One region of the Bacillus sp. C28GYM-DRY-1 genome, then DNA from elsewhere that is predicted to be linked to it. Evidence: riboswitches for the same ligand, from Rfam matches in the RefSeq annotation. Region 1 holds a riboswitch; each other region holds the start of a gene.

The links. Region 1 has a riboswitch for thiamine pyrophosphate ahead of Q3W56_RS05505 (YkoF family thiamine-binding protein). Riboswitches for the same ligand answer to the same signal wherever they lie in the genome.
Region 2: linked by a shared signal. The riboswitch ahead of tenA (thiaminase II) and the one ahead of Q3W56_RS05505 (YkoF family thiamine-binding protein) in region 1 are both predicted to bind thiamine pyrophosphate.
Region 3: linked by a shared signal. The riboswitch ahead of thiC (phosphomethylpyrimidine synthase ThiC) and the one ahead of Q3W56_RS05505 (YkoF family thiamine-binding protein) in region 1 are both predicted to bind thiamine pyrophosphate.

The regions. Positions count from the first base shown of each region.
Region 1 is NZ_JAUMKF010000003.1:313,765-316,972, reverse strand. Features, by position in the region: gene mgtE (magnesium transporter) at 1-91, opposite strand, end outside; gene Q3W56_RS05520 (hypothetical protein) at 109-231, opposite strand; M-box (ykoK) riboswitch at 322-489, opposite strand; gene Q3W56_RS05515 (transcriptional regulator SplA domain-containing protein) at 602-739, opposite strand; partial or broken gene Q3W56_RS05510 (PepSY domain-containing protein) at 998-1,108, opposite strand; TPP riboswitch at 1,265-1,377, shown strand; gene Q3W56_RS05505 (YkoF family thiamine-binding protein) at 1,473-2,081, shown strand; gene Q3W56_RS05500 (ECF transporter S component) at 2,078-2,677, shown strand; gene Q3W56_RS05495 (ABC transporter ATP-binding protein) at 2,664-3,208, shown strand, end outside.
Region 2 is NZ_JAUMKF010000003.1:133,285-136,492, forward strand. Features, by position in the region: gene Q3W56_RS04425 (monovalent cation:proton antiporter family protein) at 1-1,700, shown strand, start outside; TPP riboswitch at 1,762-1,870, shown strand; gene tenA (thiaminase II) at 1,952-2,659, shown strand; gene tenI (thiazole tautomerase TenI) at 2,637-3,208, shown strand, end outside.
Region 3 is NZ_JAUMKF010000032.1:2,977-6,184, reverse strand. Features, by position in the region: gene thiC (phosphomethylpyrimidine synthase ThiC) at 1-1,462, opposite strand, end outside; TPP riboswitch at 1,594-1,702, opposite strand; gene Q3W56_RS19580 (Type 1 glutamine amidotransferase-like domain-containing protein) at 1,771-2,463, opposite strand; gene Q3W56_RS19575 (hypothetical protein) at 2,843-3,040, opposite strand; gene Q3W56_RS19570 (sporulation protein) at 3,185-3,208, shown strand, end outside.

The sequences.
Region 1 (3,208 bases):
CAATAACGCTTCTGAAATCCTTAATTTTCCCGTCTCGCAATAAAATAATAATGCGTAAAATGAGTTCGTCATAGGTCATGTTTTGAATCATCGGGACTCGTACCTCCTCTACGGAGACGTGCCGGCCTCGCCTGAAGGTGCGGCAGATCGTCTCCTCATCGTGTAATCAATTGTCTTGCTGTCATAGTATATGGGTACCTCTTCAGATTGACTCGAATGGGGAGAATCCATACTCCGCACCTCCTTTAATCAGTTTCGTTTTCAAGGCATAAAAAAAGCCTTCGGGATTGAAGGAGAAAGAAGCACGGCAAAAAAGCGTGCGAGCGCCTTCAGTCGTAGAGCTTTAGCACTGTATGGCATAGGATTTAATCATCCAGCTGCGTTAAAAATCACCTTATGTCGATGATTTCTGTTGACCCATTGGCGTCTTTGGACATTTTTGGGCAGCAGCGTATCTCCATACAGGAGCCTCACCTAACGAAGTTCTTAATTGAATTGACACACTGAGATTACAGAAAAAAACAAGCTGTGTCAACAAAAAAAAGTAATTAATGTGTTTTGTTTTCATCACATTTACGGAACAAAACAAGGGCCTAAGCCCTTATTCTGTTGTTTGCGTCTCATCATCTTCAGAGAGCAAATGATATGTTTCATGAAGAAATAAAGCGTACTCTCCTTCCTTCGTCGGATGAGGGACGTATTCAGCCTGATTGATGTATTGCTCCTCTTTCTTTTCCATGCGTTTTTCGCCTCCTTTTCTACTTAGATTGTCCAAAAGAAGGCTTTCTTATCATGAAAAACCCCCGCTGCTAACGGGGGTTCCAGATTGTAGACAAAGTCCTAAAACGCTTTTTTGTTTTAGGATTTTGTCATCTTTTCAGCATGATTGAAAACCCTTGAAGTCTAGGAAGGACGAGCATTGGAGCGAATTATGATTCGTGAGCACCAACGCGCAGGACTGACAACGAATGCGACGGTTTGCGGACACGCTGAATGATTAGTCTTCTATATCCTGCTTAACGATCCGTCCATCCTTTGCGGAAATGTCAAATTCCGTCTCAATGCCTTGTTTCGTTTGGATCTCAATTTCGTAGATGTAAGCGCTGTCGGTCTGGCGTTTTTTTCCTCACCTTCCACAATTAATAGGTTCCCTTTTTTTCCAAATCCGACCATCCTCTCCTGTCCCTATATGAAAAAAATGATTTCATTGTTTACAAAATGATTGTTATCATCTATTATGATGTCAAAATAAAAAATTGTATATGGAAAGCACTAGGGGTGCTGTTTTTGGCTGAGATAAAGCGTGCAAACACGCGCTTTGATCCCTTATGACCCGATCTGGATAATACCAGCGTGGGGAAGTGCAGGTTGACCGAATGGTGTATTTTTTTGTGCGCTTAATCGATCTATGACTGCATATTCCCTTAGAATATGCAGTTTTTTATTTTACTAAAAAACAGGAGGTCGGAGAAATGGATCATATTTGTGGTACAAGCAGAATCGCCGGTTTTCGGTTCTCTTTATACCCGATGACGGATGATTTTATCAGTGTGATCAAGTCAGCGCTGAAAAAAACTGACACATCTAAGGTTTGGACGAAAACAGATCATATCAGCACGGCCTTGCGCGGATCGATTGATCATGTATTCGATGCTGCCAAAGCCATTTACCTTTATGCGGCGAACAGCGAAAAACACATCGTCATGAATGGCACGTTTTCCATCGGATGCCCGGGCGATACACAGGGAGATACATATCTTTCCGCAAGCAATAAGCGTGTCAATGAAGATGCCGTCCGAAGCCTAAACGCAGAAGCCCCTTGCCAATTTGCGCTTTATCCGATGAATGAGCCGGATTATATGGGCCTTATCATGGAAGCTCTCGATATTGCTAAAGCAGAAGGCACCTTCGTACAAGGCATCCATTATGCGAGTGAGCTTGACGGGGATGCGCATGACGTGTTCAGAACACTGGAGGCCGTTTTCCGCATGGCTGAACAGCAAACAAAACACGTAACCATGACTGTGAATCTCTCGGCTAACAGTCCATCAAGAAAAAAACAGAAAGCAGGGATAAAATGAAAAGCTGGAAAGTAAAAGAAATTGTCATTATGTCCGTTATCAGTATCGTTTTTGCCGTTGTTTATTTATTATTCACGCATTTCGGAAACGTACTTGCAGGTATGTTTGGGCCAATCGCCTATGAACCGATTTACGGCATTTGGTTTATCGTTTCTGTCATCGCCGCGTACATTATTCGAAAACCAGGTGCGGCGCTTGTTTCTGAAATCATTGCCGCTCTCGTTGAGTGCCTGCTGGGAAATCCGTCTGGCCCGATGGTCATCGTCATCGGCATTGTTCAAGGCCTCGGGGCTGAGGCTGTATTTCTCGCGACGCGCTGGAAGGTATACTCTCTTCCTGTCCTTCTGCTGGCAGGAATGGGATCTTCAGTAGCCAGCTTTTTCTATGATCTCTTTGTTTCTGGCTATGGTGCCTATTCACCAGGTTATCTTCTTATTATGCTTGTGATCCGTCTGATTTCCGGCGCGTTGCTTGCCGGGCTGCTCGGAAAAGCAATCAGTGACTCTCTTGCTTATACGGGTGTGTTAAACGGAATGGCACTCGGAAAGGAACTGAAAAAGAAACGGAAGCGGGCATCAGAACATGCAAGCCTTTAATGAGCTCCTGACGGTTGACCAGCTCAGCTTCTCTTATGAAGAAGACGAGAAACCGGTGTTTCAAAACATTTCGTTTACGCTGCAAAAAGGGGAATGCGCTTTACTGCTAGGGCCGAGCGGGTGCGGAAAAAGCTCCCTCGCCCTTTGTTTAAACGGTCTTTACCCGGAGGCTTGCGACGGCATACAGTCCGGTCATGTATTTTTATTTCAAAAGCCGGTCACTGGCGCTGAAACCTCCGAAACGATTGCTCAGCATGCCGGGGTGGTCTTTCAGGACCCGGATCAGCAGTTTTGCATGCTGACGGTTGAGGACGAAATTGCTTTTGGGCTGGAAAATTTGCAGGTTCCGAGAGAAGAGATGACGGAGAAAATTGATGCCGTATTAGAAAAATTGCGTATCAGCCATTTAAAAGAAAAAACAATATCAGCACTGTCAGGAGGACAAAAGCAGAAAGTGGCTCTTGCCTGTATTTTGGCGATGGAGCCTGAGCTTATTATGTTAGATGAGCCAACTTCTTTGTTAGATCCCTA
Region 2 (3,208 bases), 180 kb from region 1:
ATTTAGTTGTGGAGGGTGACACATGGCTCCAGACGCTTTCTATGCTCGGATTTATCTTTTTAATGTTTTTAAGCGGGCTTGAAATTGATTTTTCATCGTTTGAGAAAGGAAAGAAAAAGCAGCTTATGCCGAACGGCAAAGAAGCGCCTAATACGTTTGCTGCGGCATCCATTATATTTGGCGGTATTTTTATTTTATCATTACTGCTGTCCTATGGGTTCGTCTTGGCAGGATTTATCGAAAATGCATTTTTAATGACGCTTATTATTTCAACGATTTCATTAGGCGTTGTCGTACCAACATTAAAAGAAGAACGGATCATGAATTCAAATATCGGGCAGATTATTTTGCTCGTTGCTGTTATTGCTGATTTGGCTACGATGATTCTTCTTGCTGTTTTTTCTTCTTTATACGGAGAGGACAGCGGAAACATGTGGCTCCTGATGATCCTGTTTGCAGCCGGAGTGGTGCTTTACTTTTTCGGCCGTGTCTTCAAACATCGCTCTTTTGTTCAATCCATGTCAAAAGGGACGATCCAGATCGGAACGCGCGCGATTTTTACGTTAATTATCGTACTTGTTGCCCTGTCTGAATCACTTGGGGCAGAAAATATTCTCGGCGCTTTCTTAGCAGGGGTTCTCGTTTCCCTTCTTTCGCCAAACAAAGAACTTGTTCAGCAGCTGGATTCATTCGGCTACGGGTTCTTAATTCCGATTTTCTTTGTGATGGTCGGTGTGAAGCTGGATATATGGACCCTTTTCCAAGACCCGAAAATATTAATCATGATTCCACTTCTGCTTCTGGCGCTGTTAGTAAGCAAAATCCTTCCTGTTTTGTACTTGAGGAAGTGGTATGATAACCGAACCGTTTTGGCATCTGGTTTCCTGCTGACATCAACGCTTTCGCTCGTGATTGCCGCTGCGACAATCGGCGAGCAGCTTCACGTGATCAGCGCAAATATGTCAGGAGCACTGACGTTAGTAGCCGTCATTGCAAGTATTTTTTCGCCGGTCTTCTTTAAAAAGTTGTACAAACGGGAGGAGCAGCCGGAGGAGAAAAAGACGATTACGTTTATCGGTGCAAACCAAATGACATTACCTGTTACTCTTGAACTGCCGGAGGAAGAGTATGATGTGCGTGTTGTACACGTCTACCAAGAGAATGCGGAGGAAAAGCTTTCAGAGTCAGTATTTACTATCGAAACGATTTCTGACTATGAACACGAGACGCTTGAATCACTCGGCATTTTTGATACGGATATCCTCGTTGTGGCGACAGGGAATGAAGACATGAATGCGGACATTGCATTACTTGCAAAAGAAAAAGGCACAGAGAGAGTCATTGCCAGTGTAGGATCACCGGAAAATGAAGCAGCTCTGAAGGAGCAGGGAATCAGTATCTTTTCTATTCTGCTTTCAACAAAAACACTGCTTCGCGCACTGATAGAAGCGCCTGGAGTCATGAGGCTCCTCACGAACCAGGAGTCTTCGCTGTATCAAATTAATATGGATAATAGCACTTACGACGGTGTGATTTTGCGGGAATTCCCTTTAACAGGCGACGTCATCTTTGTCAGGATTTTCAGAGGTGTTGATAGCATCGTTCCTCATGGGGACACAAGGCTGAAACTGGGAGACCGCTTAATTGTTACCGGATCTCGCGGGTACGTAACGGAGCTTAAGAAAACATTAGAAGGATAAACCTTGACCAAATAGGGATTCGTGTTAATATAGAGGTGCAGAACAATTCAATATGTATTCGTATTACCACTAGGGGTGTCCTTTTTAAGGGCTGAGATAAAAGTGTGACTTTTAGACCCTCATAACTTGAACAGGTTCAGACCTGCGTAGGGAAGTGGAGCGGTATTTGTGTTATTTAACTATGCCAATTCCAAACCACTTTTCCTTGCGGGAAAGTGGTTTTTTTATTTATCAGACAGGGGGAATGACGTGTGAAGTTTTCAGAAGAATGCCGCAGTGCAGCCGCAGAATGGTGGGAGGGGAGCTTTGTCCATCCGTTCGTTCAGGGAATCGGTGACGGAACGCTTCCAATTGATCGTTTTAAATACTACGTGCTTCAGGATTCTTATTATTTAACGCATTTTGCGAAGGTGCAATCGTTTGGCGCCGCTTATGCGAAGGACCTTTATACAACGGGACGGATGGCAAGCCACGCTCAAGGTACATATGAGGCGGAAATGGCGCTTCATCGCGAGTTTGCGGAGCTGTTGGAAATCAGTGAGGAAGAGCGTAAGGCGTTTAAGCCGTCTCCTACGGCATACTCTTATACATCCCATATGTACCGTTCGGTTTTGAGCGGGAATTTTGCTGAGATCTTAGCGGCCCTGCTGCCATGCTACTGGCTTTATTACGAAGTTGGGGAGAAATTGCTGCATTGTGATCCGGGGCATCCGATTTATCAGAAGTGGATCGGCACATACGGCGGTGACTGGTTCAGACAGCAGGTCGAAGAGCAAATCAATCGGTTTGATGAGCTGGCGGAAAACAGCACAGATGAAGTGCGCGCCAAGATGAAAGAGAATTTTGTTATTTCCAGCTTCTATGAATATCAATTTTGGGGAATGGCCTACCGAAAAGAAGGCTGGTCCGACCGCGGCATAAAAGAGGTGGAGGAATTTGGAGCTTCACGCCATAACTGATGACTGCAAGCCGGTTGAAGAGTTAGCCAGAGCAATCATAGCTATTCGTAATGAAGTTGATTTTATACACATTCGGGAACGGTCAAAATCGGCAGCCGACATTTTGAAACTGCTCGGGCTTATTTCTGAAGGCGGTGTTGATAAACGAAAGCTGGTCATGAATGGGCGGGTGGATATTGCGCTTTTTTCTACGATTCATCGTGTGCAGCTGCCGAGCAGCAGCTTTTCGCCGAAGCAGGTCAGAGCCAGATTTCCTCACCTTCATATCGGCCGGTCGGTGCATTCACTTGAGGAAGCGGTTCAAGCAGAAAAGGAAGACGCTGACTACGTGTTGTTCGGCCATGTGTTTGAAACGGATTGTAAAAAGGGCCTTGAAGGCAGAGGTGTGTCATTGCTGTCAGATATCAAACAGCGGATTTCCATCCCGGTTATTGCGATCGGCGGAATGACGCCGGACAGATTAAGAGACGTAAAGCGTGCAGGAGCAGAAGGTATTGCAGTCATGTCGGGAATTTTTTCTTCCGCGGACCCTTTGGAAGCTGCCAGACG
Region 3 (3,208 bases), on a different contig from region 1:
GCCCTTTTGCAAGGTCTGCCGCGTGCGCAGCAATTTTATATGTAATGACTCCTTCACGAACATCATCACGATTTGGCAACCCCAAATGCTCCTTCGGCGTTACATAACAAAGCATTGCTGTCCCATACCAGCCGATCATCGCCGCTCCAATTGCTGAAGTAATATGGTCATAGCCCGGTGCAATATCTGTCGTCAGAGGCCCCAATGTGTAAAAAGGCGCTTCTTTGCAAATGTCCATTTGTTTATCGACGTTCTCTTTGATTTTGTGCATCGGCACATGCCCCGGTCCCTCAATCATTACCTGAACATCATGCTTCCAGGCAATTTGCGTCAGCTCTCCAAGCGTCTCTAATTCAGCAAACTGCGCTTCGTCATTGGCATCAGCGATTGATCCGGGACGCAGACCATCCCCAAGAGAAAAAGCAATATCATACGTTTTCATGATTTCGCAGATTTCTTCAAAATGAGTATACAAAAAGCTTTCCTGATGATGAGCCAGACACCACTGCGCCATAATCGCTCCCCCGCGTGACACGATTCCAGTTGTCCGTTTTGCGGTTAGCGGGACATACCGCAGCAAAACACCAGCATGAATCGTAAAATAATCCACTCCCTGCTCTGCCTGCTCAATCAGCGTATCACGGTAAATCTCCCACGTTAAATCCTCCGCTACGCCGTTTACTTTTTCAAGCGCCTGATAAATCGGAACAGTTCCCACAGGCACAGGGCAATTGCGAATAATCCATTCTCGCGTCGTATGAATGTCTTTTCCGGTAGAAAGATCCATCATCGTATCCGCTCCCCAGCGGATGGCCCACGTCATTTTTTCCACTTCTTCTTCAATGGATGACGTAACCGCTGAATTTCCGATATTCGCATTAATCTTCACATGAAAATTCCGGCCGATAATCATCGGTTCACTCTCAGGGTGATTAATATTTGAAGGAATGATCGCCCGGCCGCTTGCTACCTCATTTTTGACAAATTCGGGAGACACATGCTCGCGGATTGCGATAAACTCCATCTCAGGTGTAATGATTCCTTTTTTGGCATAGTGCATTTGAGTGACATTTTGGCCCGCTTTCGCCCGCAGCGGTTTCCGCTTTAGTCCTGGGTAGCTTACATTTGGTTTTGCTTTTTTATAACCGTTATCTTCTGGTTTGACAGCCCGTCCTTCATATTCTTCAACATCGCCGCGCCCTGTGATCCATTTTTGGCGGAGCGGCTTTAGTCCTTCTTGAATATTAATGGTCACATTAGGGTCCGTATACGGTCCGCTTGTATCATAGACACGTACAGGCGCGTTCTCCTCTTCACCGAACGAACCTGTCGTCGGACTTAAGGCGATTTCCCTCATCGGCACTTGGATGTCCGAGGAAGAACCCTCCACGTATACTTTTTTACTCCCCGAAAAACTCGACATAATGGAAATGTTGGCTTGCTGCACTGAATTGTTTTGCATTACTTATCCTTCCCCTCTCTTCGTTTGAAAGGACAAAATCAAGCCCATAACCAGCACAAAAAACCGGATTCAAATGAATGAACCCGGTTACAGTCAGAAAGAAACATACTATTGCCCACACGACAATAATAAAAACAATTCCTCTACTTCCCCACGCTGGTACGAACCAGATCAGGTCCAAAGGGTTAAGAAGTTTACCTTCTCTCTCAGCCCGAAAAGCGGGCACCCCCAGTAACTATTGATTTCTGACTCATCTTAACATGAAATCAATCAAAAAAAAAGAGGAATTTAGATAATATTCAGCCAATTCACCCTAAATATTTGACAGGCAGCGGGATTTCAGCTATTTCATGTTCAGCCACCATCACCCGATATGCCTTTGCACCCGGTCTTGAACTAACTGTCTGAAACAGCTGATCATTTATGAAATGGAGAGCCGCTCCATCATCCGCAGCATAGCCATCACTCAGGAATTCATTAGATATCAGCTGGTGGTATATCGGCCTTCGGTCCTTTTCACCGTCATAATGAGGGCAAAAACTTCCTTGCAACAAACCTAAACTTTTCATACTAGTTAGCGGTCCGGCTGAATCTGTCACCCCTTCTTCAAACCAGCAGATCGCACCGGCACTTAATCCCGCTAGAATCACACCGTTCATCCATGCCTCCCTGAGAATAAGATCCAGCCCCCACTCCTTCCACAGCACAAGCATATTCCTCGTATTTCCCCCGCCAACATACATTACATCCTGTTCCATAACAAAAGAAAGTAAATCTGTTGTCGGTGGCTTAAATAAGGATAAATGAGACGGCACACAATCCAGTGTTTGAAATGCATCATAAAACCGCTGAACATAGTTTTGGGAATCACCACTCGCCGTCGGCAAAAAACAAACGCGAGGCGACTTCCGGTCTGATTGATTGATGATATATTGATCGAGGGACAAATTTTCCGGCTCCATCGAAAAACCCCCGCCGCCCATTGCAATAATCTGCTTCATACTCCCACTCCCCGTCAAAAATTTGTTATTCATTATAGCATTTTGTATAGAAGCAAGAAAATAAAGGCCCTTGAACAATGTCTTTGATCCAATTAACGCCATAGACGTACCTTCAACTGCTCTTAATTTCTTAACAACAAAATACATTAACAAGTATACCGCCGCGATAACGGCAACCTCGAACTCTCACCTCCGAAGACATTGCATGATCAATTAGATGCAGCTGTTTATCTGTATGGAGAACTGTCAGAACTCCTGTTGGAAAAGGCTTGATCCTAGATAAACCATTTCAAATCGACTCGCTTATATCCTGTAGAGAACTGTAAAAAGGTCATAAAAAAAGACGGTCTCTCGTTTATGAAAGACCGTCTCTTCTCCTTTATTGCTCCACTCTTCTTAAAGCCTCGTTTACTGTTTCTTTTATAAACGCGTCTTCACCGCTTAATCGGTCTAAACTGAGATCTCCGTTTCTTAGCCTTTCGGAAATATTGTTTATATCCTCTTCTACCGTGATTTGCAGCTCACCAGCCAAAAACATTCTGTGCAATTCATCAGCAACCATACTCTCTTTGTCCATTTCATCCGCTCCTTTGCTTTCAGTATTATTCTTAGTCTGTCCCTAGGCCTGACAAATCATAGGAAAAAAGTATGAATCAAACGAATCTTTTTTCCTCCTTTTTACGTATATCTGTTGAGATAAAGAAAAAGGGGAAGATCTAACATGTCATTTTTTAAAAAGCTTGCG